DNA from 3 places in the Amycolatopsis sp. NPDC031561 genome. Region 2 is predicted to be linked to each of the others. Evidence: riboswitches for the same ligand, from Rfam matches in the RefSeq annotation. Region 2 holds a riboswitch; each other region holds the start of a gene.
The links. A riboswitch is a leader RNA that binds a small molecule or an ion and turns the genes downstream of it on or off. The one in region 2 is predicted to bind cobalamin.
Positions count from the first base shown of each region.

Region 1: linked by a shared signal. The riboswitch ahead of metE (5-methyltetrahydropteroyltriglutamate--homocysteine S-methyltransferase) and the one ahead of ACZ5IK_RS26885 (CoA-acylating methylmalonate-semialdehyde dehydrogenase) in region 2 are both predicted to bind cobalamin.
Region 3: linked by a shared signal. The riboswitch ahead of ACZ5IK_RS33225 (peptidase) and the one ahead of ACZ5IK_RS26885 (CoA-acylating methylmalonate-semialdehyde dehydrogenase) in region 2 are both predicted to bind cobalamin.

Region 1 is NZ_JBVILA010000040.1:28,737-38,667, forward strand. Features, by position in the region: gene ACZ5IK_RS42525 (ribonucleoside-diphosphate reductase subunit alpha) at 1-1,275, shown strand, start outside; gene ACZ5IK_RS42530 (ribonucleotide-diphosphate reductase subunit beta) at 1,348-2,424, shown strand; cobalamin riboswitch at 2,556-2,778, shown strand; gene metE (5-methyltetrahydropteroyltriglutamate--homocysteine S-methyltransferase) at 2,879-5,152, shown strand; gene ACZ5IK_RS42540 (cytochrome P450) at 5,318-6,763, shown strand; gene ACZ5IK_RS42545 (putative bifunctional diguanylate cyclase/phosphodiesterase) at 7,003-8,820, shown strand; partial or broken gene ACZ5IK_RS42550 (peroxiredoxin) at 8,838-9,295, shown strand; gene ACZ5IK_RS42555 (GNAT family N-acetyltransferase) at 9,292-9,822, opposite strand.
Region 2 is NZ_JBVILA010000015.1:124,241-134,171, forward strand. Features, by position in the region: gene ACZ5IK_RS26875 (enoyl-CoA hydratase/isomerase family protein) at 1-320, opposite strand, end outside; gene ACZ5IK_RS26880 (acyl-CoA dehydrogenase family protein) at 317-1,456, opposite strand; gene ACZ5IK_RS26885 (CoA-acylating methylmalonate-semialdehyde dehydrogenase) at 1,464-2,963, opposite strand; cobalamin riboswitch at 3,124-3,309, opposite strand; gene ACZ5IK_RS26890 (short-chain fatty acyl-CoA regulator family protein) at 3,397-4,797, opposite strand; gene ACZ5IK_RS26895 (3-hydroxybutyryl-CoA dehydrogenase) at 4,931-5,800, shown strand; gene ACZ5IK_RS26900 (MmgE/PrpD family protein) at 5,800-7,281, shown strand; gene prpB (methylisocitrate lyase) at 7,281-8,174, shown strand; gene ACZ5IK_RS26910 (bifunctional 2-methylcitrate synthase/citrate synthase) at 8,185-9,306, shown strand; gene ACZ5IK_RS26915 (DUF885 domain-containing protein) at 9,376-9,931, shown strand, end outside.
Region 3 is NZ_JBVILA010000022.1:53,340-63,270, forward strand. Features, by position in the region: gene ACZ5IK_RS33205 (energy-coupling factor transporter transmembrane component T) at 1-590, opposite strand, end outside; gene ACZ5IK_RS33210 (ABC transporter substrate-binding protein) at 590-1,507, opposite strand; gene ACZ5IK_RS33215 (ABC transporter substrate-binding protein) at 1,522-2,376, opposite strand; gene ACZ5IK_RS33220 (prenyltransferase/squalene oxidase repeat-containing protein) at 2,373-5,096, opposite strand; cobalamin riboswitch at 5,180-5,321, opposite strand; cobalamin riboswitch at 5,403-5,528, shown strand; gene ACZ5IK_RS33225 (peptidase) at 5,563-6,570, shown strand; gene ACZ5IK_RS33230 (LLM class F420-dependent oxidoreductase) at 6,813-7,652, opposite strand; gene ACZ5IK_RS33235 (helix-turn-helix transcriptional regulator) at 7,733-9,931, opposite strand, start outside.

The DNA.
Region 1 (9,931 bases), on a different contig from region 2:
TCCAACCTGTGCACCGAGATCACCCTGAACACCACCACGGACGAGGTCGCGGTCTGCAACCTCGGCTCGGTGAACCTGCTCAAGCACGTCACCCCCGAGGGCATCGACGCGAAGCGTCTCGAGAAGACCGTGCGCACCGCCGTCCGCATGCTCGACAACGTGATCGACATCAACTTCTACACCATCCCGGAAGCACGCCGGTCCAACCTGCGGCACCGCCCGATCGGGCTGGGCCTGATGGGCTTCCAGGACGCGCTGTTCGAGATCGGTGTCCCGCTGTCCTCGGAAGAGGCCGTCCAGTTCGCGGACACCAGCATGGAGCACATCAGCTACTACGCGATCTCGGCGTCGACCGACCTCGCCGAGGAGCGCGGCCAGTACCAGACGTTCGAGGGTTCCTTGTGGAGCAAGGGAATCCTGCCGATCGACTCGCTGCAGCTGCTGATCGACGCCCGCCAGGGCGACGCGCTCGACGTCGACACCTCGTCCACTTTGGACTGGGCGCCGCTGCGCGAGCGGGTCAAGACCGTCGGCATGCGCAACTCCAACGTGATGGCGATCGCGCCGACCGCGACGATCTCCAACATCGTGGGCGTCGGGCAGTCGATCGAGCCGCTGTTCCAGAACCTGTTCGTCAAGTCGAACATGTCCGGTGACTTCACCGTGGTGAACCCGCACCTGGTCCGCTCGCTCAAGGAGCGCGGGCTGTGGGACGAGGTCATGGTGTCGGACCTGAAGTACTTCGACGGCAGCCTCGGCCAGATCGACCGCGTGCCGGACGACCTCAAGGCGCTGTACGCGACCGCGTTCGAGATCGAGTCGCGGTGGCTGGTGGACGCCGGTTCGCGTCGTCAGAAGTGGATCGACCAGGCGCAGTCGCTGAACCTGTACATCGCGGCGCCCAGCGGCCGCAAGCTCGACGAGCTGTACCGCTACGCCTGGCACAAGGGCCTCAAGACCACGTACTACCTGCGGGCGCGGTCCGCGACGCACGTGGAGAAGAGCACCCTGCGCGGCACCGACGGCAAGCTGAACGCGGTCTCGGCCACCCCGGCCCCGGCCACACCTTCGGCACCCAAGCCCGCCGCCCCCGCCGCTTCGCCCGCCCCGTCGGCTTCCGCCGCGGTTTCGCCGTCGCCCGCCGCCGCCGTGCCCGCGGTGCCGGTGACCGCCCCGGAACCGAAGGAGATCCCGCAGGTCTCCGACGTCGACTTCGTCGCCACCGACGGCGCCGCCTGCCGCATCGACGACCCCGACTGCGAAGCCTGCCAGTAAACATCCTCGTGAGTGGTAAGGGCGGTTCTAACCGTCCTTACCGCTCACGACACCTCGTGAAGTGAGTTCTCTATGACCACCTTTGACGCTTCCACCGACGCCACCGGCCTCGGTGAGATCGAAGTCGGCGCCGCCCGGATCAACGTCGACGACAAGCGGATGATCAACGCCCGCGCCGACGTCAACCAGCTGCTGCCGATGAAGTACACCTGGGCGTGGGAGAAGTACCTCGCCGGCTGCAACAACCACTGGATGCCGACCGAGGTCGCCATGCAGGCCGACATCGCGCTGTGGAAGTCGGCCGACGGCCTGACCGAGGACGAGCGCACCATGCTCAAGCGCAACCTCGGCTTCTTCGCCACCGCGGAATCGCTGGTGGCCAACAACATCGTGCTCGCGGTGTACCGGCAGATCACCAACCCCGAATGCCGCCAGTACCTGCTGCGCCAGGCGTTCGAGGAGGCCGTGCACACGCACACCTTCCAGTACATCTGCGAAAGCCTCGGCCTGGTCGAGGGCGAGCTGTTCAACATGTACCGCGAGGTCCCCTCCATCTCGGAGAAGGACGCGTGGGCGCTGAAGTACACGCAGAACCTGGAGAACCCGGACTTCGAGACCGGTACCCCCGAGGCCGACCAGAACTTCCTGCGTGACCTGGTCGCGTTCTACGTGATCTTCGAGGGCATGTGGTTCTACACCGGCTTCGCGCAGATCCTCTCGCTCGGCCGCCGGAACAAGATGATCGGCATCGCCGAGCAGTACCAGTACATCCTGCGCGACGAGTCGATCCACCTGAACTTCGGCATCGACTGCATCAACCAGATCAAGATCGAGAACCCGCACCTGTGGACCGAGGAGTTCCAGGCGGAGATCCGCGGCATGCTGACCGAGGCCTGTGAACTCGAGGTCTCCTACGCCCGCGACACCATGCCCCGCGGCATGCTCGGGCTGTCGGCCGAGCTGATCGAGCAGTACATGCACTTCATCACCGACCGGCGCGCGCAGCAGATCGGCCTCCAGCCGATCTTCGGCGAGACGGAGAACCCGTTCCCGTGGATGTCGGAGGCGATGGACCTCAAGAAGGAGAAGAACTTCTTCGAGACCCGCGTCATCGAGTACCAGTCCGGTGGCGCCCTCGACTGGGACTGATCCCCCGGTCGGCGTAACCGCTTGCGCGTGAAGGCCCCCTTCCCTCGGCTGAGCCGAGGGAAGGGGGCCTTCACGCGCTTCAGCCGACTGAGGTTCATCACATGTCCAGCGGGGCCGCGGCGGGCGTGGGTACGCTGCAGGGTGCTACTGGTTCGCCCGGCCTCCCAGGCCGGTCGAGGTAACAGGGAACCCGGTGAGAATCCGGGACTGCCCCGCAGCGGTATGTGGGAACGAAAGCCGTCACCGTGCGAGACACGGTAAAGCACTGGGGCATGGCGCCCCGGGAAGCGACGGCCGGTAGGAGCGAGCGAGTCGCCCACGAGTCCGAAGACCTGCCCGTGGTGCGCGCGCCGACGGCGTGCGTGAGTCCGGGCCTCGTGGGATGGGCGCGACCGAAACCGCGGTCATTCCTGCGCGCTCCGGGCTCTGACGACAAGCTCGCGAGGAGAGAGCTGTGACCGAAATCGGCACCACTGTGCTGGGCTACCCCCGGATCGGACCGGACCGGGAACTCAAGCGTTCACTCGAACGCTACTGGGCGGGCAAGATCGACGAAGCCGCGTTGCTGGAGACCGGCCGCGCGCTGCGTACGCAAACCTGGCGGGAACTCAAGGACGCGGGACTGGACTCCGTCCCCTCCAACACGTTCTCCCACTACGACCAGGTGCTCGACACCGCCGAGCTGTTCGGAGCGCTGCCGGAGCGCGTCACGAAGCTCGGTCTCTCACCGCTCGACACCTACTTCGCCGCCGCTCGCGGGGTGCAGGACGCGCCCGCGATGGAGATGACGAAGTGGTTCGACACGAACTACCACTACATCGTCCCCGAACTCGGGCCGGACACCCGATTCTCGGTCGCCGGCTCCAAGCCGCTCGACGAGTACCGCGAGGCCCGCGCGGTCGGCGTCGAGACACGGCCGGTGCTGGTGGGCCCGGTGACGTTCTTGCTGCTCGCGAAGGCCGCCGAGGGTGCTCCGGAGGGCTTCCGCCCGCTGGACCTTCTCGACAACCTTCTCGACGGCTACGTCGAACTGCTGCGGCGCCTGCATGACGAAGGCGTCGAGTGGGTCCAGCTCGACGAGCCCGCCTTCGCCGGCGACCGCACCGAGCCGGAGCTCAACGCGCTCATCCGCGCCTACCACCGGCTCGCGAAGGAGACCGCGCGCCCGAAGATCCTGGTCGCCGGATACTTCGGCGGTCTCGGCCGGGGACTGGGTGTGCTCGCCCGTTCCCCGATCGACGCCCTCGCCGTCGACCTCGTCACCGATGAGTCCTTTGTGGACGCCGTCGCGGCCGAACCCGCCTTGCGCGACAAGGAGGTCCTGGCCGGTGTCGTGGACGGGCGCAACGTCTGGCGCACCGACCCGACCCGTGCGCTCAGCCGGGCGGCGACGCTGCTCGGCACCGCGAAGTCGGTCAGCGTCTCGACGTCGTGCTCGCTGCTGCACGTGCCTTACGACGTCGAGCGGGAGGCCGAGCTCCACCCGCGGCTCAAGGGCTGGCTCGCGTTCGCCAAGCAGAAGGTCGACGAGGTCGTCCTGCTCGGCCGCGCACTGAAGGAGGAGGGCGTCGACCTCTCCGCCGCCCGTGCGGCGGCCACGGACCGCGCCACGGCGGCCGACCTGGCCGACGCCGGGGTCCGTGCCCGGCTGGAGGCGCTGCGGCCGGAGGACACCGTCCGCTCCCCCTACGCGCGGCGCGCGGCGGCCCAGCAGGCCGCGCTGGCCCTGCCGCCGTTGCCGAGCACGACGATCGGCTCGTTCCCCCAGACCACCGACGTCCGCAAGGCCCGCGCCGCGCACAAGGCGGGCTCGCTGGACGACGCCGGGTACGAGGCCGCGATGAAGGCGGAGATCGAGCGCGTCATCCGGCTGCAGGAGGATCTGGGCCTTGACGTGCTGGTGCACGGCGAGCCCGAGCGCAACGACATGGTGCAGTACTTCGCCGAGCGGCTGGCCGGGTTCGCGGCCACCGACTTCGGCTGGGTGCAGTCCTACGGCTCGCGGTGTGTCCGGCCGCCGATCCTGTACGGCGACGTCTCCCGTCCCGAGCCGATGACCGTCGAGTGGGCGCGCTACGCGCAAAGCCTGACCGGCAAACCCGTCAAGGGCATGCTGACCGGACCGGTGACGATCCTGGCGTGGTCGTTCGTCCGCGACGACCAGCCGCTGGGCGAGACCGCCCGCCAGGTGGCACTGGCCATCCGCGACGAGGTGCACGACCTGCAGGCGGCCGGCATCCGCGTCATCCAGGTGGACGAGCCGGCACTACGGGAACTGCTCCCGCTGCGCGCGGCGGCGCACGAGGCGTACTTCTCCTGGGCGGTTTCGTCGTTCCGGCTGGCGACGTCCGGGATCGACGACGCGACACAGATCCACACGCACATGTGCTATTCGGAGTTCGGTGAGGTGGTGAAGGCGATCGACGCACTCGACGCCGACGTCACCAGCATCGAGGCCGCGCGGTCGAAGATGGAGGTCGTCACCGACCTCGGCGCGGCGGGCTTCGGCCGCGGCGTCGGGCCGGGCGTGTACGACATCCACTCGCCGCGCGTCCCCGGCGTCGACGAGGTCAGCGGGCTGCTGCGGACCGCCGTCGGCGCCGTGCCCGCCGAGCGGATCTGGGTCAACCCGGACTGCGGGCTGAAGACCCGCGGTTACGCCGAGGTGGAGCCGGCCCTGCGGAACCTGGTCGCGGCCGCGAACGCGGTCCGGTCCGAGCTGGGCTGATCTGATCTAATCTGATCTGTCAGGAAAGGGGCTTTCAGGACGAAAAACGTCTTGAAAGCCCCTTTCCTGACACTCCCGGGGTTGACATCCGCCAGGGTATTGTCAACCTGCCAACAAGAGTGCGATGGTGGGTCGGTAGCCGGTCTCAACGGGGAGATGGTCACCATGGCGAACGCCGTCGAAAAGGTCACCGGGGCACTGCGTGAGCGGGTCCCTCCGCTCACCTCGATCCCCCTGCCGCGTTCGGTCGACCAGCGCTGGCTCGGCGCGACCTGGCCGGTCCGCGAACTCGCGCCCGCCCCGCCGGGTCTCAAACCCGTCCTCGGCGACGAAGGCCCGCCCGTCATCGGGCACGCGCTGGACTTCATGCGCTTCGGCATCGAGTTCGGCCTCAAGCGCCACGAGACCTATGGCCCGGTGTCGTGGATGGGCGCGTTCGGCCGCCGCATCGTCGCCCTCTCCGGTCCCGAGGCCACCCAGATCGCGCTGGTGAACAAGGACAAGGCCTTCTCCCAGGAGGGCTGGAAGTTCTTCATCGAGCAGTTCTTCGACCGCGGCCTGATGCTGCTCGATTTCGGCGAGCACCATCTGCACCGCCGGATCATGCAGGCGGCGTTCACGAGGCAGCGGCTCACCGGGTACGTCGACCAGATGGGACCGGCCCTGCGCGAGGGCATCGCCACGTGGGCGGACCGGCCGAACCCGCGGATCTACTGGTCTCTCAAGCAACTCACGCTCGACGTCGCGACACGCGTGTTCATGGGCATGCGGTCCGGCGACGACGCGGCCGCGATCAACCGCGCGTTCGTGAATTCCGTGCGCGCGGGCACGGCCATCGTGCGCTTCCCCGTTCCCGGTGGCCGCTGGGCGGCGGGATTGCACGGCCGCAAGGTCCTCGAACGCTACTTCGCGGCGAATCTGCCTGCGAAGCGGCGAAGCGACGGAGAAGACCTCTTCACCGCCTTGTGCCACGCCACCACCGAAGACGGTGACCGCTTCACCGACTCCGACGTCGTCAACCACATGATCTTCCTGATGATGGCCGCGCACGACACGTCGACCATCACCAGCGCCGCCGCCGTCTACCACCTCGCCAAGAACCCCGAGTGGCAGGAACGCGCGCGCCAGGAGTCCCTCGCGCTCGGCGACGACGTACCGGACATCGAGGCACTGGAGACCCTGACCACGCTGGACCTGGTGATCAAGGAATCCTTGCGGCTGGTGGCCCCGGTTCCTTCGCTGGCAAGGAAAACCGTGAAGGACACCGAGGTTCTCGGGCACTTCATTCCCGAAGGGACACTGGTCGGGGTTTCCCCCACCGTCAACCATTTCGCGCCGGAGTACTGGACCGACCCGATGCGGTTCGACCCGGACCGCTTCGGCGAGGAACGCCGCGAGGACAAGTCGCATCGCTACGCGTGGATGCCGTTCGGCGGCGGCGCGCACAAGTGCATCGGTCTGCATTTCGGGACGTTCGAAGTGAAGGCGCTGCTGCACGAGATGCTCCGGGCGTACCGGTGGTCGGTCCCGGAGGACTACACCGCACGCTGGGATTACGTCTCGCTGCCCGTCCCCGCGGACGGCCTGCCGATCAGACTTGAGACACGCTGAATCCCGACTAAAGGGACATCCACGATCGAGTACTCTTGGTAACCTCTGGTCACCACTCGTGTAGCAGTGATCACCCTTTCAGCCGGTAGACACCCCGTATCGAGCATGATGCCGTGGCACTACTCCCGGTCGGCTCATACCTAGTGTGGGCCCGTGGGCTCGGACACCCGGTCTGAGCTGGCCATAAACCGCGCATGAAGAGGTGAAGTGTGCCTGAGCCTGGTTCCGCGCCAGGGTTGGTGGACGTCGCTCGGAGATGGGCCGCGACGCTCGCTGACACTAAAGGAGTATCGCTTCCCCAGGAGCAACTCGAACGACTCTTGCTCGGCGTCGCCCAGGACGCCGTCCGGACCGAGCCCGACCACAAGCCCGCTCTGCTGCGGTTCTCCAAGCTCTATTCCGCCTCTCCCATCGGGATCGCGCTCGCCGACTCCGACGGCAGGATCGTCGAGGCGAACGTCGCGCTCGGCAAACTCCTCGGCTGCCGCCCGTCGGCGCTGCGCGGACGGAACATCGCCGACCTCGGCTCGGCCGACCACGACGTCTCCCGGCTGCGGAACGGGCTCTCCCAGCTCATGAAGCTCAGCCAGCCGACCCAGCAGGAACGCCTGCTGCTGGACCACACCGAGGAAGGCGCGCTCTGGGTCGACGTGACCCTGACCGACCTCCCCGGCGACCGGCCCGGCTCGGCGTACCCGGTGCTGATGGTCTCCGACGCCAACGAGATCCACCTGCTGCAGGAACGACTGCTGCACCAGAACGTGCACGACGCGCTGACCGGCCTGCCGAACGCCACCGCGTTCGGCAACGCCCTCGAAACCGCGTTGGCCGGATCCGGCGGCGAGCAGATCGCGCTCGTCTATCTCGACGTCGACGGCTTCAAGGTGATCAACGACGGTCTCGGCGCCGGCGTCGGCGACCAGGTGCTGCGCGGGGTCGCGACCAAACTCAAGGCCGTGTTCTCCGGCAGGCACAACGCTTCCGTCGCCCGGCTGTCCGGCGACGGGTTCGCCGTCCTGCTGCGCGGGGAGTTCACCTCGCCTCAGGTGATCGATCTCGTCGAGCAGGCCCTGGAGGAACTGGTCGAGCCGATCTACCTCGGCGGGCACGGCATCGGGGTCAGCGCGAGCGCCGGCATCGTCGTCCGCCCGGTCGCCGACGGCGGACCGGAGGACCTGCTCAGGGCCGCGGAGATCGCGCTGCACCGCGCCAAGGAGGCGGGCAAGGCGCAGTGGATGCTGTTCGACCCGGAGCTCGACGCGCGTGACCGCGGGCGCTATCAGCTCGGCGCGGTCATCGCGGGCGCGCTGGAGAACGGCGAGTTCTCGCTGATCTACCAGCCGACGGTGAAGCTCGCGAACCCGGACCAGCTGGCCGCGGTGAACGCGGGGCTGCGCTGGACCCACCCGGAGAAGGGCGAACTGGACTCCGACGAGTTCTATCCGCTGGCTCAGACCACCGGGATGACCATCCCGCTCGGCCGGTGGCTGCTGGCGGAATCGCTCGCCGCCACCGCGCGCTGGCGGCAGCGGTTCGGCGACGCGGCACCGGATGTCTGCGTGCGGCTGCCGAACCGGCTGGCCATCGACCCCGATCTGGTGATGCTGGTCAAGGAGCAGCTCGATCGGCACAGCCTGCCCGCGCAGGCGTTGCGGCTGTGCACCGACCGAGAGTCCGTGCTCGACCCGCGCGGCGAGGTGCTGGACTCCTTCGCCGTGCTGTCCGATCTGGGCGCCCAGCTGGTGCTGACCATCTCCGGCTCGGCAGATCTGGAACTGATCCCGCAGCACCGGCTCCCGGTCCGTCACGTGATCCTGTCCGGCGCGGTGATCGACGCGCTGGCCGACGGCGAGGACGAGGCAGACGTCCGTCACCTGTGCCAGCTGGTCACCAGGGCCAAGGAGCTGAAACTGCGGATCGGCGCGGAGGGCGTCCGCAGCCACGAACAGGCCGAGCGGCTGCGGCGGCACGGCGTGCTCGCGGCACGCGGTTCGTTCGTCGCCGATTCCGCGACCGGGGACGAGGTCGACGAGCTGATCGAACGGCACGCCCACTGACGTGACAGGATCCCGTCATGGACCAAGGTGACATCGCCCCGGACTTCACCCTGCCCGACGACAAGGGCGAGGAGCGCACGCTGTCGGACTTCCTCTCGTCCGGCCCCGTCGTGCTGTTCTTCTACCCTGCCGCGATGATGGCTTGTCACTGACCGCCGAGAGCTGCCACTTCCGCGACCTCGCCGCGGAATTCGCCGAACTGGGCGCGCACCGCGTCGGCATCAGCCCGGACGCCGTCGCCAAACAGCAGGAGTTCTCGGCCAAACACGGCTTCGACTATCCCCTGCTGTCCGATGTGGACGGTGTGGTGGCGAAACAGTTCGGTGTGTGGCGCAAGTTCAGTCCGCTGCACGCCAAACGGCACACGTTCGTCATCGACACCGACCGCAAGGTCCTCGAAGTGATCAAGAGCGAACTGAAGTTCACCGTGCACGCCGACAAGGCACTCGCGGCCCTGCGCGAACGGCAAGCCTAAGGACGCTTGAGCCGCCAGATCCGGTTGACGCCCGCGCAGGCGGGGGCGAACGGCGGCTCGGCGGTTTCCTCACCGGTCATCGTGAACCCCAGCCTCGCGGGCACGGCGCCACTCGCGACGTTCTCCTCGTCGTGCCGGATCTCGACCTCGGGCGCACCGAGCCGGAATGCCTCGGCGGTCAGCAGCCGCGCGGCCCTCGTCACCAGGCCGCGGCCGGTGTGGTGACGGCTGAGCCAGTAGCCGATCTCGATCCGGTCCGGATGCGTGATCATGCCCGAGGCACCGACGACGTCACCGTCGGCGAAGATCGCGAAGTCGTAGGTCTTGCCTTCGGCCCAGTTGCGCGCGGTGGTTTCGAGGAAGTTGGCGGCTTCTCGGCGGCCGTAGCCGTTGGTGGCCCAGATCTGCCAAGCACCGAGATGCTCGGCGGAGTCCCCCGCGACAGCGGCCAAGGTGTCGAGTTGCTCCGGCTTCCAGCGGCGCAGGACGACGACGTCGTCGGCGAGGGTTTCGGCGGGCGCTTCCATCGCCCCATGGTGCCTCGCCGTCGCTCCGGACGCCTCCGGTTTTCGCGCGCCGGGCGAGCCGTACGGATGTCATGAAAGGGGCTTTCAAGACGTTTTTCGTCTTGAAAGC
Region 2 (9,931 bases):
CCGTCCATGAGCGCCAGATACGGCTTCGGGTACCGCGAGATGAGGGCGTTGAGCCGGTACTCGTCGGCCCAGAAGCGCAGGGACGCGGTGCCGCCGGTGCGGGCGTCGTCGTAGATCGCGCGGATGTCGCCGCCCGCGCAGAGCCCGCGGTCACCGGCGCCGTCGATCAGCACCGCGCGGACCGCCGGATCCGAACGCCACGCTTCGAGGCGTTCGAGCATGGCGAGGACCATGTCGTGGTTCAGCGAGTTCAGCGCACGCGGCCGGTTCAGCGTGATCCGGCCGATTCCACTGTGGACGAGAAAGTGGACGTCGTTCACGAAGCCTCCTGCAGCATCCGGCGCGAGATGATCACGCGCATGATTTCGTTGGTCCCTTCGAGGATCTGGTGCACCCGCAGGTCGCGGACGATCTTCTCCAGCCCGTACTCGGCGAGGTAGCCGTAGCCGCCGTGCAGCTGCAGCGCCTGGTTGGCCACCTCGAACCCGGTGTCGGTGCAGAACCGCTTGGCCATCGCCGAAAGCTGGGTGGCGGTGTCCTCGCCCTGGTCGAGTGCGTCCGCGGCCCGCCACAGCAAGGTCCTCGCGGCCTCGAGATCGGTGCGCATGTCGGCCAGCCGGAACTGCAACGCCTGCTTCTCGGACAGCTTCTCGCCGAACGCCGAGCGCTCCGACAGATGCCGGACGGCCATGCCGAGCGCGGCTTCGGCGCCGCCGAGGGAACAGGCCGAGATGTTGAGCCTGCCACCGTCCAAAGCGGACATGGCGACCCGGAACCCGTTGCCCTCGCCGCCGAGCAGCGCGGACGCCGGGACGCGGGCGTCCTCGAAGACGACCTGCCTGGTGGGCTGGGCGTTCCAGCCCATCTTGATCTCGTTGGGGCCGAAGGAGACCCCGGGCGTGTCCCGGTCGACGATGAACGCCGAGATGCCCCGGGCGCCGGGACCGCCGGTGCGGGCGAGCACGACGTAGACGTCCGAAGTGCCCGCGCCGGAGATGAACTGCTTGACGCCGTCGAGCACGTAGTGGTCGCCGTCGCGGCGGGCGCGGGTGGAGAGTGCCGCCGCGTCGGAACCCGCGTCCGGTTCGGTGAGGCAGTAGCTGCCGAACGCGTCCATCGTGGACATCCGGGGCAGGTACCGGTGCCGCTGGGCGTCGTCGCCGAACTTGTCGATCATGGTCGCGACCATGTTGTGGATCGAGATGTAGGCGGCCAGCGACGGGCAGCCGCCGGCGAGCGCCTCGAACACGAGGACGCCGTCGAGCCGTCCGAGCGCGGAGCCGCCGAGGTCCTCGGGCAGGTAGATGCCGCCCATGCCCAGCTGGGCGGCCTTGCGGAGGACGTCGACCGGGAAATGCTTGGCCTGGTCCCATTCGATCGCGTGCGGGGCGAGGTGTTCCGCCGCGAACTCCGCGGCGGTCTCACGCAGGGCCCGCTGTTCGTCGGTCAGTCTCATCGCGGCCTCAGCTCATCGTCGGGATGACGAAGCTGGCGCCTTCCTTGGTGCCCGAAGGCCAGCGCGAGGTGACCGTCTTGGTCTTGGTGTAGAACCGGATCGAGTCCGGTCCGTGCTGGTTGAGGTCGCCGAAACCGGAGCGCTTCCAGCCGCCGAAGGTGTGGTAGGCGATCGGGACCGGGATGGGCACGTTGACCCCGACCATGCCGGTGTTCACCCGCGAGGTGAAGTCGCGGGCGGTGTCGCCGTCGCGGGTGAAGATCGCGACGCCGTTGCCGTACTCGTGTTCGCTGGGCAGCCGCAGCGCTTCCTCGTAGTCGGCCGCGCGCACGATCGACAGCACCGGGCCGAAGATCTCCTCGCGGTAGATCCGCATGTCGCTGGTGACGTGGTCGAACAGGCAGCCGCCGAGGAAGAAGCCGTTCTCGTGACCGTCCACAGTGGTCTCACGGCCGTCGACCAGCAGTTTCGCGCCCTCGGCGAGGCCGACGTCGATGTAGTCGCGGACGCGCTGGACGGCCTCGGCGGTGACCAGCGGCCCGAAGTCGGCCGTCTCGTCCAGGGAAGCACCGATCTTCAGCGTCTTGACGCGTTCGGTCAGCCGGGCGGCCAGCGCGTCGGCGGTGGCTTCACCGACCGGGACGGCCACGGAGATCGCCATGCAGCGTTCACCCGCGGAGCCGTACCCGGCGCCGATCAGCGCGTCGACGACCTGGTCGAGGTCGGCGTCCGGCATCACGATCATGTGGTTCTTGGCGCCGCCGAAGCACTGCGCGCGCTTCCCGTGCGCGGCGGCGGTCGTGTAGATGTACTCGGCGATCGACGACGAGCCGACGAAGCCGACGGCCTCGACGCGGGGGTCGGTGAGCAGCGCGTCGACGGCTTCCTTGTCGCCGTTGACCACGTTGAACACGCCCGGCGGCAGACCTGCTTCGAGGAAGAGTTCGGCCAGCCGCAGCGGCACCGACGGGTCGCGTTCGGACGGCTTGAGCACGAAGGAGTTGCCGCAGGCGATCGCCGGGGCGGCCTTCCACAACGGGATCATCGCGGGGAAGTTGAACGGCGTGATGCCGGCGACCACGCCGAGCGGCTGCCGCATCGAGTAGACGTCGATGCCGGTGCCCGCGCTGTCGCTGTACTCGCCCTTGAGCAGGTGCGGGATACCGATGGCGAACTCGACCACTTCGAGGCCACGCTGGATGTCGCCGCGCGCGTCGGGAACGGTCTTGCCGTGTTCGGACGAGAGCAGGCGGGCGAGGGAGTCCTCTTCCGCGCGGACGAGGTCGACGAACTTCATCAGCACGCGGGCCCGCTTCTGCGGGTTCCAGCGGGCCCATTCGAGCTGGGCCTGCGCCGCGTCGGCGACGACGGCGGCGACCTCGGTGGCCGAGGCGAGCGGGACGCGGGCCTGGACGGCGCCGGTGCTGGGGTCGAAGACGTCGGCGAACCGGCCGGATGTCCCCGACACCGGCTTGCCGCCGACGAAGTGGCTGAGTTCGGTGCTCATGGATGCCCTTTCCGAAAGTACGCAGGACGAAGCCGCCCGAAGACCACGATCGGTGGCCGGGCAGGGGAGTACGGACGACTTACCGCCGGGGTGGTGGCGGGTCGGCGACTTTCGCGCAGGCAGGAAGAATCCGCATGCGTTCAGCTCCATCCTCGTGGACGAACACGACACGTCTGCGGCCGGTATCCTGGCTCCCGGATCCGCGGCGGCTCCGGCCTTCCCGGCTCGCGCCAGTGGCCTTCTCTGCGGGAGCGCCGCTCCCCGGTCACAGTGGCGGGACCGCACCGGATTTTCACCGGCTTCCCTGCACCGCAGACCTGTGGACACCATAAAGTAGGAAGTCCGACTATGTCGAGGACAAGGGTGTGGCGTACGCCTCAGGTACGTGCTGGGTCTCGTGAGTGGTAAGGGCGGTTAGAACCGTCCTTACCACTCACGAGAGTGGCGGGTAGGGCAGCAGGCTGGACGAATGCTCGTCGACCCGCATCGGTTTCCCGATCGCGGGGAAGGCGCGCTGCGGGCACGCGGGCCGTTCGCAGACCTTGCACCCCATCCCGATCGGGGTGACGGCCGCGCCGGTGCCGAGGGCCAGCCCGTCGGAGTACACGAGCCGCCGCGCGTGCCGGAGTTCGCAGCCGAGCCCGATCGCGAACGTCTTGCCGGGATCGCCGTGCCCGCCCGCCGCGCGGGAAACGGTGCGGGCCAGCCAGAAGTACTTCTTGCCGTCCGGGAGTTCGGCGACCTGGGTGAGGATCCGGCCCGGCGAGCTGAACGCCTCGTAGACGATCCACAGTGGACACGAGCCGCCGACGCGGGAGAAGTGGAACCCGGTGGCGGACTGACGTTTCGAGATGTTGCCCGCGCGGTCGACCCGCACGAAGGAGAACGGCACGCCGCGGGTGCCCGGTCGCTGCAAAGTGGACAGTCGATGGCAGATCGTCTCGAAGCCGACGCCGAAGTGGTCGGAAAGGCGCGTGATGTCGTAGCGGTAGCGTTCCGCCGCGCCGAGGAAAACGCGATACGGCAGTACAAGTGCGCCCGCGTAGTAGTTGGCCAGGCCGATCCGCGCGAGCCGCCGGGCGGTGTCGCCGCTGAACTTCCCGTCGTCGACGAGCCGGTCGATCACGTCGCCTGCCTCCAGCAGCGCCAGCTCGGACGCTAGCCGGAACGCGGCCTGACCGGGGCGCAGCGCGGGGGAGAGGCGCAGCGTCTTCCCGCGCGTGTCGAAGTGGTGCTGATCGGCGCCGAGGGATTCGGAGACCACCTTGACGCCGTGACGGTCCAGCAACCCGGCGGCCAGTCCACTGCGGACTTCGCCGGGGTGGAGGCGTAACTCTGCGGCCAGCTTCTCCGCGGGGGCGTCCAGTTCCGCGACATGGTTGCGGCGCAGATAGAACCAGTCCCGGATCTCCTCGTGCGGCTGGTGCGCGGTCGACCGGTCGAGTCCCTGCTCGGTCACCAGCGTGGCGATGTTCTCCACGGCTTCGCGGTAGCGACGGTGCAGCGCGACGAGCGTCCGCGCCACCTCGGGCAGCGTGGTGGTCAGCGCGTCGACCTCGCCCGCGGAGATCTCGCCGCTGACAGTGTTGTCGCCGAACACCTCGCGGACGTCGGCGACCAGCCGGGCGGTGTCGCGGGCCGCGAAAAACTCCGTGTCCACGCCGAAGGTCTCGGTGAGCTTCAGCAGGACCGGCATGGTCAGTGGCCTGCCGTTGTGTTCGAGCTGGTTGACGTAACTCGGCGAGATCTCCAGCAGTCTGGCCAGTTCGGACTGCGTCATGGACCGGCCTTCGCGCAGCTGGCGGAGCCGGGCACCCGCGTACATCTTCTCCACAAGCCGACTGTAACAACTTTTACAAGCGGTTCGCGAACGTTCACAACTCTTCACAGCGCTGCGGGCTAGCGACGATCCCGAGGTCGGTGCCACGCTCGTGACAGAGCACCACAAGGTTCACAAGGGAGTGCGGATGAGCGCGGAGATCGCCCGAGCAGGCGTCGTCGGGGCCGGTCAGATGGGTGCCGGAATCGCCGAGGTGTGCGCCCGGTCCGGCCTGGACGTCGTTGTGTGCGAACAGGACGCGCCGTCCGCCGACGCGGGCCGCGCGCGGATTCTGGCCTCGCTCGATCGGGCGGTCCGGGCGGGCAAGCTCGGCCGCGCGGAGGCCGAACGCGCCGCCTGGCGGCTGCGGTTCACCACCGACGTCGGCGAACTGGCCGACCGCCAGCTGGTGATCGAAGCCGTCGCCGAGGACGAGCAGGTCAAACTGGAGCTGTTCGCGACACTCGACAAGGTCGTGACCGATCCCGACGCGATCCTCGCGTCGAACACCTCCTCCCTCCCGATCATGCGGCTGGCGATGGCCACCGGGCGGGCCGAGCAGGTCGTCGGCCTGCACTTCTTCAATCCGGTCCCGGTGCTGCCGCTGGTCGAGGTGGTCGGCTCGCTGCTGACCAGCGCGTCCACAGTGGACCGCGCCGAACGGTTCGCCCGCGACGTCCTCGGCAAGCAGACCGTACGGGCACGCGACCGGGCCGGGTTCGTGGTCAACGCGCTGCTCGTGCCGTATCTCCTGTCGGCGATCCGGATGGTGGAGTCGGGCTTCGCCGCCGCGTCCGATGTGGACCGAGGGATGGAACTCGGTACCGCGCATCCGATGGGACCCCTGCGCCTGACCGACCTGATCGGCCTCGACACCGTGGCCGCGATCGCGGACTCGCTCTACGCCGAGTTCAAGGAAGCGCTCTACGCGCCACCGCCCCTGCTGCTGCGCATGGTCGACGCCGGGCTGCTCGGCAAGAAGACCGGCCGCGGATTCCACGTCTACGAGGGAAAGTGATGATCGACCACACCGTCCGCACCTACCGCTCCGCCGAATCGCTGCCCCGCGAGGAGCAGCTCGCGTGGAAGCTCGCCTCGGTCGCCACCGACGACGTCCCGGTCACCCCCGAGGTCGCGGCCATGGTGATCAACCGCGTGATCGACAACGCCGCCGTGGCGGCCGCGTCGCTGGCGAGGCGCCCCGTCCGCTCGGCCCGCGACCAGGCCCTGGCGCATCCGGGAAAGCCGGGCGCGGCGGTCTTCGGCGTCGAAGGCCGGTACTCCCCGGAATGGGCCGCCTGGGCCAACGGCGTCGCCGTGCGTGAACTCGACTACCACGACACCTTCCTCGCCGCGGACTACTCGCACCCCGGCGACAACATCCCGCCGATCCTCGCCGTCGCCCAGCACACCGGGCGCACCGGCGCGGACCTGCTCCGCGGGATCGCCGCCGGATACGAACTGCAGGTGAACCTCGTGCGCGGGATCTGCCTGCACGAACACAAGATCGACCACATCGCCCACCTCGGCCCGTCGGTCGCGGGTGGTCTCGGCGCGTTGCTGGGCCTGGAGACCGAGACCGTCTACCAGGCGATCGGGCAGGCGTTGCACACCACGACGACGACCCGCCAGTCCCGCAAAGGCGAGATCTCCTCGTGGAAGGCTTACGCGCCCGCGTTCGCCGGGAAGACCGCGATCGAGGCCGTCGACCGGGTGATGCGCGGCGAAGGCGCGCCGAGCCCGATCTACGAGGGCGAGGACGGTTTCATCGCGTGGCTGCTGAGCGGCCCGGACGCCGAATACACGGTAGCGCTGCCGGCGCCGGGCGGGGCGAAACAGTCCATTCTGGACACTTACACCAAGGAGCACTCGGCGGAGTACCAGAGCCAGGCGTTGATCGACCTCGCGCGGCGGCTCGGCCCGAGGATCGGCGAGCTCGGCAAGGTCGAGCGGATCCTCATCCACACCAGCCACCACACGCACTACGTGATCGGCTCCGGCGCGGGCGATCCGCAGAAGTACGATCCCCACGCCAGCCGCGAAACGCTGGACCACTCGATCCCGTACATCTTCGCGGTCGCCCTGCAGGACGGTGCCTGGCACCACGAGCGGTCCTACGACCGGGCTCGCGCGACACGGCCGGACACGGTCGAACTCTGGCAGAAGGTCGCCACCGTCGAGGATCCCGAATGGACTCGTCGCTATCACGCGCCCGAACCGGCGTTCGGCGGCCGCGTCGAGATCACCCTCGCCGACGGCACGGTGCTGAGCGACGAGATCGCCGTCGCCGACGCTCACCCGGCCGGGGCACGGCCCTTCGCCCGGGAGCAGTACGTCGCCAAGTTCCGTACGCTGGCCGACGGGGTGATCGCCACCGCCGATCAGGACCGGTTCCTCGAAACGGTCACCCGGCTCGGGGAACTGGACGCGGCCGAGGTCGCCGGGATCGTGCTCCCGGCCGGAATCGACGCCGCGCCGACGAGCAAGGGGATCTTCTGATGCTGCACGCCGCTCCCTCCGCCGCGCAGAAGCGGGCCGCCTTCCGCACCGGGCTGAACTCCGGGACGCTGCAACGCCTTCCCGGCGCGTTCAACCCGTTGTCGGCCAAGCTGATCGAGCGACGCGGCTTCGAGGGCGTCTACATCTCCGGCGCGGTCCTTTCGGCGGATCTCGGCCTTCCGGACATCGGGCTGACCACGCTCACCGAGGTCGCCGGGCGGTCGCAGCAGATCGCCCGGGTCACCGCGCTGCCCGCGCTGGTCGACGCCGACACCGGCTTCGGCGAACCGATGAACGCCGCCCGCACCACACAGGTACTCGAGGACGCCGGCGTCGCCGGGATGCACCTCGAGGACCAGGTGAACCCCAAACGATGTGGTCACCTCGACGGCAAGGACGTCGTCGAGCGGAACGTCGCTGTCCGGCGGATCACCGCCGCCGTCGCCGCTCGCCGCGATCCGGACTTCGTCATCGCCGCCCGCACCGACGCCGCGGCCGTGCACGGCATCGACGACGCCATCGACCGCGCCAAGGCCTACGCCGACGCCGGAGCCGACCTGATCTTCCCCGAGGCGATGCGGGACGCGGGCGACTTCGAACGGCTGCGAGCCGCCGTCGACGTCCCGATCCTGGCGAACATGACCGAGTTCGGGAAAAGCGAACTGCTGGACGTGAAAACGCTGGAATCGCTCGGCGTGAACGTCGTGATCTACCCGGTCACCCTGTTGCGCCTGGCCATGCACGCCGCGGAAGCCGGGCTCGACGCCATCACCGCGCAGGGCACCCAAGCGGATCTGCTCGACCGGATGCAGCACCGGCGCGATCTCTACGACCTGCTCGATTACGAGTCCTACAGCACTTTCGACGAGAACGTCTTCACTTTCCGCGTCTGAGAGGACGACCATGCCCGCACCCAGTATCCACAAAGGACTCGCCGGAGTCGTCGTCGACACCACCGAGGTGTCGATGGTCAACCCCGACACCAACTCCCTGACCTACCGCGGTTATCCCGTCCAGGATCTGGCCGGGAAATGCCGTTTCGAGGAGGTCGCCTACCTGCTTTGGCACGGCGAGCTGCCGACACCGGAGCAACTGGCCGCCCAGAACGAGGCCGAGCGCGCCCACCGGACCCTGCCGAGGGACCTCGTGCTGACCCTGCTCTCGCTGCCGGAAACCGCGCATCCGATGGACACCCTGCGCACCGCGGTGAGCATCCTGGGCGCGCACGACCCGCACGAGGACGACAACGGCCTGGAAGCCAACCGTGCCAAGGCACTCCGGTTGTTCGCCGCGCTGCCCGCCGTCGTCGCGCTGACCCAACGGCGCAGGCACGGCCTCCTCCCGCTCGCGCCGCGCGACGACCTCGGCTACGCGGAGAACTTCCTGTACCTGACGCTCGGCGAGGTCCCCGAACCCGTGATCGTCCGGGCCTTCGAGACTTCGCTGATCCTCTACGCCGAGCACAGCTTCAACGCCTCGACGTTCACCTCACGTGTCGTCACGTCCACGCTGTCGGATCTCTACAGCGCCGTCACCGCGGCCATCGGCGCGCTCAAAGGCCCGCTGCACGGCGGCGCCAACGAAGCCGTCATGACGACGTTCGAGGAGATCGGCACCGCCGCCAACGCGGAAGCCTGGCTCACCGCGGCGTTGGCGGACAAGCGCAAGATCATGGGCTTCGGGCACCGTGTCTACAAGACGGGCGACTCCCGCGTGCCCACCATGCGCCGTGCCCTGCAGGAGATCGCGGAACTCCGCGACGGACACCACCTGCTCGATCTCTACGAAGCCTTGGCCCGTGCGATGTCCGACGCGAAGGGCCTGCACCCCAACCTGGACTATCCCGCGGGCCCGGCGTACCACCTGATCGGCTTCGACACCACCGTTTTCACCCCGATCTTCGTCGCCGCCCGGATCACCGGCTGGACCGCGCACATCGCCGAGCAACTGGCCGACAACAGCCTGATCCGGCCGTCGAGCGCGTACACCGGGCCGACCGAACGGGTGCTCGGCACCGTGGGCTGACAGGGGAAGTGGTCCGCTATCTCGAGAAAGCGCCAGTGGAAATCGTGCGCGGTCTGGTAGTTGTCGGATATGAGCGATCAGCCGACGGCGGCGGAACTGGCGAACGAAATCCTCGACGCCCTGGCCGCCGAGATCCCCTTGATGGCGACCTTCGACGACATCCCCGGCCACGATCACGAGTTGCGGGACGTCTCCGAGGCGGGTGACGCCCGGTTGCGGGAGATCGCCGTCCGGGTCGGCGAACAGGCCGCGCGGTCCACCGACCCGGACCGGGTCACCCTCGGCGTGGTCACCCACCACGCGGAAGGGCTCCTGGCCAGGCTGGACTCCCGGAAGATCGAGTTCATCCTCGCCGAACCCATGGCGGCGGAGGGCGCGGGGTTGCTGTCCTGGCTTCCGCAGCTGGCGCCGTCGGGGGAGCGGGCCGAGGAGGACTACCTGGCCAGGATGGCCGCGATCCCCGGGTTCCTCGCGGGCCTCGGTGACCGGTATCGCGCCGGGCGGACACCGGTGGAACGCGCCGTCGGCAACGCCATCGCCCACGTCGATCGGTTCCTGGCCATCGAGCCCAACGGCCTGCTGGCCCCGCCGCTGACCGGTGACCGCGAGGCGAGGCGAGCCCGGC
Region 3 (9,931 bases), on a different contig from region 2:
ACGGTGTGCAGGGCTTTCACCTTCTTCTTGCCCGAACCGCCCCGCAGTTTGCGGGCGCGCCGGACCCGCAGCACGCTTTCGGCGAGTTGCGGGAACACCGACAGCGCGACGATCACCGCCGTCCCCACCTCGTACAACGCTGGTGGCATCGCCTTGAGCAGCCGTTTCGGGTTCGCGAGCGCGTTGGCCGCGCCGAGGCAGATCACCATCGTCGCCAGCCGCATCCCGTCGTAAAGCCCGCCCAGCAACGATTCCGCGGACACGTCGCCGAACAGCCGGATGCCCGCCGCCCATTCGGGCAGCGGGATTTCGGGCAGCCGCAGGATGATCGTCGAACCCTCGGCACCGCCGAAGACGACGCGGAAGAACACGCGGATCGCCACGATGAACGCGCCGAGGTACAGATAGAGCCGGAACGCCAGCGCCCACGGCGCCTCACTGCGCCGGGCCACGACGACGTATCCCGCGACGGCCACGATCGTCAGCAGCAGCCACGGGTTCGTCGTCCGGGTCGCCGCGACGGCGAGCCCCAGCGCCCACACCCACCAGGCGGCCGGGTGCAGGTCGCGCGGCAGGAAGTAGGACGTCATCAAACTCCCTGCGCGCGTTTGCGTCTGCGTGCCAGGAAGAAGCCGGCGACGCACAACGCCAGGACGGCGCCACCGGCCGCCCACGGTGCCCAGTCGCTAGCACCGGACTCGCGCTGGATCACGGCGTTGACGTCCTCGGCGTTCTCGCCGCCGGTGAACGCGACGTTCATCGACGGGTCCTTCGCCTGCGGCCGTGCCGACGCGCTCGGACGCGGCTTGGGCGGCGGCAGCGCGCCGGAACTCGGGCCCGCGGCCGTGGTTTCCCCTGGCCCAGCCTCTGCTTCCGCTGTCGGCTGCGGGCCGTCTCCCGGCTGCTGCTGCCCGCCTTGCGGTTGCTGCTGCCGCTCGTTGGGATCGTTGGTGACCGGCTTGGCCTCCTCGCGCGGCACGCACGGCTGGCCCTCGGTACCCGGCCGCACCGCGGAAACCCGCGGGACCGGATTCGTCTGGGCGGTGGCGTTCAGCGAGAACGACCAGCCTTCGAAACCGCCGGGGATGAAGTCACGGTTCTTGACACCCCACTGGCTGTAGTCCCAGGCGCAGTTGTTCGAGGCGTGCCAATAAGACCAGTAAGCCTGTGCCGGAGGTGTGTCGATGCACAGCTCACGGTACTTCTCGCGACCCGCGATCGGGACGTTCTCGGCCGCCGACGGGCGGTTCTCGACCCGGCAGATGAACGCCTCGCCCCACCGCTGCACCCCGGCGATCTGGAAACCGGCGCCCTTGAGCGCGTCGAGTCCGGTGCCGCGCGTGGTCTGGGGGTTGCAGCGCACGATGGTCGTGCCGCCGAGTCCCTGGAAGTCCACGACCACGGTGACCCCGCCTGTGTCCTTGCAGAACCCCGGATAGCCCTTGCCCTGGTCGACGGCGTGCGCGGACGGCGCGATGGCGGCGATCAGGAAGATCGCCGCCACCATCCCGAAGACCCTCCTCATTGGACGGTCAAGGTCGCGCTCGAGTACACCGTCACCCCGTTACCCGTCGCCGCGATCGTGTAGACGTAGGTGCCCGCGGCGGTCGGCGTGATGTTCTGCGTGCCGCCGGGCGCCGCCAGCGAGCCCGACCAGGCGCCGCCACCGCTCGCCGGGGTCACCGAACCCGCGGTGACCCCCGTGGCGTTGGTCGTCGTCCAGGTCAGCGAGGTGCTCTGGCCGAGGGTGATCTTGCGGTCGACATCGTCGACGGACAACGCGATCGTCGGATTGTTCGCGTTCACGGCCGGGTTGGTCGGAGTGACGCCGGGCGGCGGGTTGGTCGTCGCGGACTTGTTCAGCGAGAACGACCAGCCCTCGAACCCGCCGGGCACGACGGTGCGGTTGAGCGCGCCGTAGCTGCTGTAGGTCCAGGTCGAACCGGAACCGGCGGCGTGCCAGTAGCCCCAGTACGCGCCGGCGGGCGGCGTGTTGACGCACGGTTCCTTGTAGTTCGGGTTGCTGGACAACGGCAGGACCTCCGTCGCGGACGGGCGGCCTTCCAGGCGGCAGACGAAACCGAGCCCCCACCGGGCGGTGCCGGCGACGGCGATCCCGGCGTCCTGCAACGCCTTGATGCCCGTGCGGTCGGTGCCCGGGTTCGCGTTGGGCGAGCAGCGGGTGATCGTCGGCGCGGCGGTCCCGCCGTTACCGTCCAGTTCCTGGAAGTCGACCACGACGGTGACGCCGGTGAGGGCGTCGTTGCCGGTGCAGATCCCGTTGTAGCCCTTGGCCGGATCGACCGCCTGCGCGGGTGCGGCGGACAGCCCGATCAGTCCGATGAGGACGGACGTGACGGCGAGCAGTCTTCTCATGGTGTTGCCCCCTTTGTCTTGATGAAGCGGCGAAGCAGGAAGATGAGCACGATCGCGGCGGCCAGCAGGAGCACCGCGAGACCGATGAGCCCCCAGGTCATCCACGGCGGCTGAGTCGTCTGGGCGGCGGCCTGCAGCTGGGTACCGGACACGGCGTTCTCGGCGCTGACGTCCGAGAGCGGCAGCCGCACGGCGGGCGACAGCGGCGAATCCGCGGCGGTGAGCCAGGATCGGCCCGCGACACCCTGCGCGGCGGCCAGGCTCGTCGGGAAATCGGTCTTCCCGTCGCTCGCCGCCACGAATCCCTTGGCGAAACCGCCGTCGGCCTGGACCAGTTTGCCCAGCGACCGCGCGGTTCCGCTCGCGTCGAGCCCGGCGATCTGCCGCGCGGTGGCGACGGCGGCGCTCAGCGCGACGTCCGGCTCGCCCGCCTCGCCGGTCACCATGCCCTCGCCGGTCGGCCGGACGCCGAGCGCGCTCACCGCGGAGACGAACGCCGACACGCGCCGCTCGGTCCAGCCGTCCGGCCGTTTGGCCGACGGCGCGGCGTCGGTGTGCGGACGGACGGCCAGCGCGGTGACCGCGGCGGCAGTCGCGCCGAGGTCACCGGAGCCGCATTCGGCGGTGTCGAGGTGCTTCGGGAAGGTTCCGTCTGCGCACTGGCGTGAAAGCAACAGCTCGACCGCGGGGCCGGGGTCGGCGGTGGTGGCGAGCAGCGCCCACGCGTGCCGCTCGACGGTCTCGTCTGCGTCGGCGAAGGACCCGGTGTCGGTGAACTTGCCGTCCGCGCCGCGCAGCTTCACCAGATCGGCGCGCAACTGGCCGACGTCCGCCTTCGCGAACTCGCCGACGAGCACGAGTTTCGCGAGCGGTTCTGCGTAGGAGGCCCCGCTCTGTTCGTATGGTGCGCCGTGGGCGTAGGCCTGCACGGCTTCCGGCGTGAGCAGGAACTTCGAAGCGCGGGCGACGGTGTCCGGCTGCTCGTCCAGCGCCCTCAGCGCGAGCACCAGCTCGGCGGTGGCGTCGTAGTCGACGTAGGTCTTGCCGTCCTCGGTGACCTCGACGTGGTCACCGCCGACGAGCCGGTTCGTCAGGTACGCGCCGAGCCGGGAGGCCGGTGTCGCCGTGCCGGGGATGGCGACCGGGGTCGCGATCGCCGTCGGCGGCCGGACCCGGGCGCCGGTGGACGCCCGCGGGGTGACGGCCTTCTTGGGTTTCGGCGTCGTGGTCTTCGGCGCGGGCTTGTTCTCCTGCGGCTTGGCCGCGGGCGGGGTGTTCGTGACGGTGACCGTGCTCGGCGCGGGCGGGCTGGTCGCCGAGGACGAGGACGTGCCCGGCGTCGGCGTCACCGACGTCGTGGTGGTCTTGGTCGTCGTAGTGGTGGTCGTGGTCGTCGTGGTCGTCGTGGTGCTGGTCGGCTCCGGCTCGCTCGTGGTCGAGGTCGGGGTGCCGGTGGCCGAACTCGTTTCGGACGGCGTGGAGGTCGGCGTTTCCGACACGCTGCTGCTCGTCGGCGGCCCGCCGCCCTTCGTGAGCTCGGAGAAGCCGACCTGGGACAACCCGAGCGAGGCCTGGGCGCCCGCGCGGATCCAGGTGTCGAGACCGCCGATCCCGTTGGCGCGCGCGGCCACGTAGGACTCCGGGTTGTAGGCGATCGCGCCGATGTCACCGGCGAGCCGGTTGCCGGAGTCGGCCGCGGCGGTCGCCTGCGCGGATTTGAGGAACCGCACGCCCTTGTCCACCGCCGCGTCCGCGCCGCCGACCTCGGCGAGCGACTGAAGGATCAGCCCGGTGCTGTTGGTGTTCGGGGCTTCGGTACCGACGCCGCCACCCCAGCCACCGCCGGGATCCTGATTCGCGAGGAGCCACGAGACGGTCTTCGCGATCGGGCCGTCGAGTCCCGCGGCGCCCGCCTTCCGCGCGGCCAGCATCGCCGACAGGGCGAAACCGGTGGCGTCGCCGTCCTTGGGAGACAGGTCGAACGGCTTGCCCTCGTCGCAGGTCGAGACCTTGTGGCGGTCGGAGGTGACGTGGTCGCCGGTCTCGCTCGTCGGGATGTAGGCGAAGAAGACCCGGAAGTAGCCCTCGGAACATTGCTGGGTCAGCAGCTTGTCGATGGCGAGCTGGTCGTTCTGGCCCACCGCGGCGAGCCCGATCACGCCGAGGGACTGGCCGAACATGTTCGCGTTGTTGCTCACGGAATCGGCAAGTCGGGGATCTTTCGAGTAGTCGCTGACCCGGCCGATGTCGGGACCCTTGCGCATGATCGCGGCCTTGGTCTCGGCGACCATGTCGTAGCCGTCGAAGTTCCGGGGATTCCGGCCCGCGACCTCGGCGGCGACCAGGGTCTTGGCCGTGGCACCGCCGACGATGATGTTGGAGAAGTCGAACTCGCCACCGTCGGGAATGAGCCCGTCCCAGGTGAAGTAGTCGGTCGCGTGGCCCTGCTCGTCAAGGTACTTCACGATCGGCTCGGCCTTCGCGCCTTCGCCCGAGGCGTACATCGCGAACAGCGCGTCGATCATCAGCCCGTGGTCGGGCAGATCGCCGCCGTTGGGGTTCTCGAGCGTGCCGTCCGGCTTCAGCTTCGTCGCGAGCCAGCCGGAGTTCGACTTCGCCGCTCCGGGGTCGTTGGCGGCTGTCGCCGTCCCGGTGAGCAGTGCGGCGACCACGCCGACGCTGACGGTGAACGCCGATGCGGCCAGGTACCCACGGCGCATGGCTCCTCCTTGCGGCATGACGGAGGACAGGCGCGGGACGCCGCAGTCACCCCTGTTTATCGCGACAGTGGTTCGGACTTCTTGATCGTTCATCCACTCGTGCGGTACCCCGGCTCGCCCTGGTGAGGGGCCCACGGTTGCGCGACAGCGCCGGATTTCGACCGGCTTCCCCGTCACGGGCGGCGGTGTTCAGTTGTCGAGCCCGCCGAGGTTAACACCCGATTACTTGCGACAGGCACCGCTGACCAGGTCGGTTGCCAGGATCACATCGCGACTCGCGCTCGGCGGTATCCCGGCGCTTGACCGGGATGAGACTCTTCGGATCGTCAATTCAGCGCGGTCGTGGGGGAAGTCCGGTGAGAATCCGGCGCTGTCCCGCAACGGTATGCCCTCCGGGCGAGCCCGGTCACCCACGTCGCGCGGTGTCACCACCGACTCCTGTCGTGGAAATGCGGGAAGGGTTCTCATGAGACGTTTGGTCCTCGCTGTCGCCATGCTGTGCGGCATCGGACTGGTCGCCGCTCCGGCGGCGACCGCGGCCACCCACAACAAGGCGGACGCCGCCGCGGGCTGGCTCGCCAGGCAGATGGCCGACGGGGAAAGGTTCGAGGCCGACTTCGGCGGCCAGAAGTACCCCGACCAGGGCTTGACGATCGACGCGATCTTCGCGTTCGCCGCGGCCGGGGTGTCGGACACCAACGCGGGCAAGGCGATCACTTGGCTGGCGAAGCCGGAGATCACCACCGGTTACGTCGGCAGCGGCACCGAGGCCTACGCGGGCGCGCACGCCAAACTGCTGCTGGCCGCGCAGATCCGGGGCAAGAACCCGGCGTCGTTCGGCGGCGTCGACCTGAAGGCGGGACTACTCTCGCTGCTCACGCCGTCCGGCCGGTTCTCCGACCGGTCCGAGTACGGCGACTACTCCAACGCCTTCTCGCAGTCGCTCGCCCTGCTGGCGCTGGACCGCACCCCCGCCGGCGCCCCCGCGTCGGCCGTGACCTTCCTCGCGGGCACCCAGTGCGCGGACGGCGGTTTCCCGCTGAACTTCGGCGAAGCGACCTGCGCGAGCGACGTCGACTCGACCGCGATGGTCGTGCAGGCGCTGCGCGCCACCGGTGACGCGGTGAACGCCGGTGAAGGCACCTCCTGGCTGGTCACCAAGCAGCACGCGAACGGCGGCTTCGGCGTCGGCACGAACGCGCCGAACTCCAACAGCACCGGCCTCGCCGCCGAGGCGCTGGCCGGGCACCGTCCCGCCGCCGCGGTCAAGGCGCGGGAGTTCCTGCGGACGCTGCAGACCGGCTGCACCGGCGCCGTCGCGGACCGCGGCGCGATCGCCTACGACGCCACCGGCCTGAACCCGGCGACCGCCCCGCGCGCGACCGCGCAGGCGATCCTCGGCCTGGCACGGGTTCCGCTGAGCGACCTGCACGGCGGTGGCCGTCCGCAGGCGCCGGTGCTCGCCTGCTCCTGAGGTCACCTCGTGAGTGGTAAGGGCGGTTCTGGTGGATCCGTATTTGCCTACCCACTGGATCCTGGGTGAGTGGGGAAGATTTGGGACGCTGAACGTCCTAAATCTTCCCCACACGGCTGCCGTCCGCGAGGTCACGGGGATGGCACGGTCTTGATCAACGGAGGATCGGGGACATTGAGCGTCCCCGATCCTCCGTCGATCAAGCACCCAGACCGGACCGACCCCCCTCGACCCGGTCCGCTCTAACCGTCCTCACCACTCACGAGCCTCACGACCTTCGCGAACTCGTCGAGGAGCTCCAAGGTCTCGGCCTCGGGCAGCGTCGGCAGGAGGAGGGAGACTTCGTCGACCCCCGCGCCTTCGAGGCGCCGCAGCAACTCGGGATCGGCCGGGGCGCCGAACACGCTGATCCGGACGTCTTCGCGGCCCTGGTCGGCGAGCCAGGACCGGACCCGGCGCAGTTCCTCCGGCGGTGTCACGAAATGCGGCAGCCAGCCGTCCGCGTGCTCGGCGAGCCGTTTGAGCCCGGCCGGGCCCTGACCGGCGACGTAGATCGGCGGATGCGGTTTCCGCACCGGCTTCGGCCAGGCGAAAACCGGGTCGAAGTCGACGTGCTCGCCGTGGAATTCGGCCTCGTCCTTGGTCCAGATCTCCTTGAGCGCCTGGAGTTGCTCGGTCAGGAGCGCGCCCCGCGTCCGCGGGTCGACGCCGTGGTTGCGCATCTCCTCGATGTTCCAGCCCGCCCCGACACCGAAGATCACCCGCCCCTCGGAGAGCAGGTCCAGGCTGGCGACCTCCTTCGCCGTGTAGAGCACGTCGCGCTGGATCATCAGGGCGACCGCGGTGCCGAGCCGGAGGTTCGACGTGACCGTCGCGGCGGCGGCCAGCGCCACGAACGGGTCGAAGTTGCGCAGGGCCCCTCGCGGCAGCTCACCGCCGGGGTAAGGAGACTCCCTGCTGACCGGTATATGGGAGTGTTCGGGGAGATAGAGGGAGTCGAACCCCTTCTCCTCCAGAGCCGCCCCCAGCACGTGGGGCCGGATTCCTTCGTCGGTCACTGCCGTCGCGATCCCGAAGTCCATACTTCGCTACGACTCCCGTGGCGGACCCGGTATTCCCTCCAGACCGCAACCAGAGGACTAATTGCGCGAAGGGGCAAAGCTCATTCCCCGGCGGCCACGCGGCGCGCGAGTTCCACTCGCGACCGGACGCCCAGGGCCGTGAAGATGTTCCGCAGGTGGTGATCCACGGTCCGGTGGCTGATCACCAGCCGCCGCGCGATCTCCTTGTTCGTCTCCCCCGCCGCCACGAGCCGCGTGATGGCGTCCTGCTGCGGAGTGAGCCCGGCGAGCGAGCGGTGCGGCGCGTCGACGGTCTCACCGGTCGCCCGCAGCCCGGCGCGGGCGCGATCGGCGAACCGTGTCGCGCCGACGTTTTCGAAGCCGCGCAGGGCATCGCGGAACTGGTCTCGGGCGTCCCGGCTCCGCCGGTGCCGTCGCAGCAGGGTGGCGTAGGCGAACCGGGTCCTGGCGAGTTCCACCGCGCCGCCCGCACGCCGGTGCGCTTCGACGGCCAGCCGGAAGTGCCGTTCCGCCACCTCGGGATCCGGCGCGGTCAGCGCGTGACACCGGTGGCTCAGCGCGAGCCAGCAGGGTTCCGCGCCGGCCAGCGTCCAGCGGTCGAACACCTCCAGCGCGGTCCGCGCGCGCTCGGGCCGCCCGGAGAGCACCGCCGCTTCGACGAGTTGCGGGGTGGCGAGCACGCGGATCACCGGCTGGTCGCCGGAAACGCCGGAAGCGAGATCTTCGAGCCTGCTCAAGGCGTCGTCCGGCCGGTCTTCGGCCAGGTCCAGGCAGGCGTGCGCCCACGCCGCGACGGCGGCGGGCCTGCCGAGACCGCGTTCGGCGATCCCGTCGGTCGCCTCGTCCAGCTCCGGGACGCGGTCGCCCAGCAGCGCGGCGGCCAGCCCCAGCAGCGTCAGGTGTTCCATCCGCAGGTTGTGGGGTGCGCGCAGCCCTTCACGGGACGCCGCCCGCGCACACGGGATCCGGTCGAGCGCGATGGCCGAGAGCGACAGGTAGATCAACGCCCACGGCAGTTCCGCGTGCCGCCTGCCGAGGCGCGCGCGGCTCACGGCCGCGGCCGAGTACTCGTGCGCCCGTTCGGCGTGCCCGCGGGCGAAGGCGGCTTCGGCAGCCCACACGGCTCCGGCGACGTCGGTGCCGGACATCCCCCTGCGGACGGCGTCCTCCAGTGGCAGGTCGGCGTCGTCGTGACGTCCGGCGTAAACCGAGGTCAGACCGCGGAAGTGCGCGAAGACCAAGCCGTCCCCGACCGGGACGGTCCGCGCCAGCGCCCGGTAACCGCCCAGATCGCCGCCGAGCCTGCGTGCCTCACCGGCCAGCAGGAGCGCGGCCGCGGGATCGGGCAGCAGTTCCGCCGCCGTGCCGAGTTCGTGGGTGGCGACAGCGGGGTCGCCGTCGCGCAGTTCGATTTCGCCGTGCAGCAACGCCACCGCTCCCGGCCGGGCGTCCACTCTGGACAGCAGCAGCCGCGCCCACCCCGGTCTGCCCGCCTGCCAGGCCGCGTCCGCCGCGGCCAGCAGCCGGGTCACCCGCCTGGCCGGATCGGCGGTCAGCGCGGCGGCGCGTTCGAGTTGCCGCGCCGAGGCCGCGTGATCCACCGCGGGGGCGGCGGCGAGCGCGTCGGCGAGCGGTGCGGACGGCGTGGCCGTCGCCATCGCCCGGTGCCAGAGAGCGTCCGGGCCCTCCTCGGCGGAGGCCAGCCGCGCGTGCGCCGCCCGGCGGTCCGCCGGTGACGCCGCCGCGTACCACGTCGCCTTCCTCGCGGAAATGTCCATACAGGTGACGAGAAACCGGACTCGCTCCTCGAACCGCATCGCGTCGAGCTCGGCCGCGTAGCGAGGCAAACGCTCCTGAAGAACCGGCGACACCGGCTCCCGCCCGGCCGCCTGCGCGGGCGTCAGCGATGCTGCCAGCGCGACCAGATCGGCCGGGTTCCCCTCGCCCAGTTCGACCAGCTGAGGACGCACCCCGGCGGGCACACCTCGATCGCGCAACAGCCGGCAGGCGGCGGCATCGGTCAACGGCGTCAGCTCGACGGAGTCGAACTCGTCGGATCCGGCGCGCGAAGCGAGCACCATCCCGACCGGGGCCCCGTCCAGCCGCCGGGCCGCGAAACCCAGCGCCGCCAGGGATTCCGGGTCGATCCAGTGCGCGTCGTCGACCCAGCAGATCGCCGGTGACGGAAGGCTGGTGAGCCGATCACGCGCCTCCGCACCACTGGAAACGGGAGCGCCGAACATCCGATGCAGCGCGCCGTAGGGCAACGAACGTTCGGC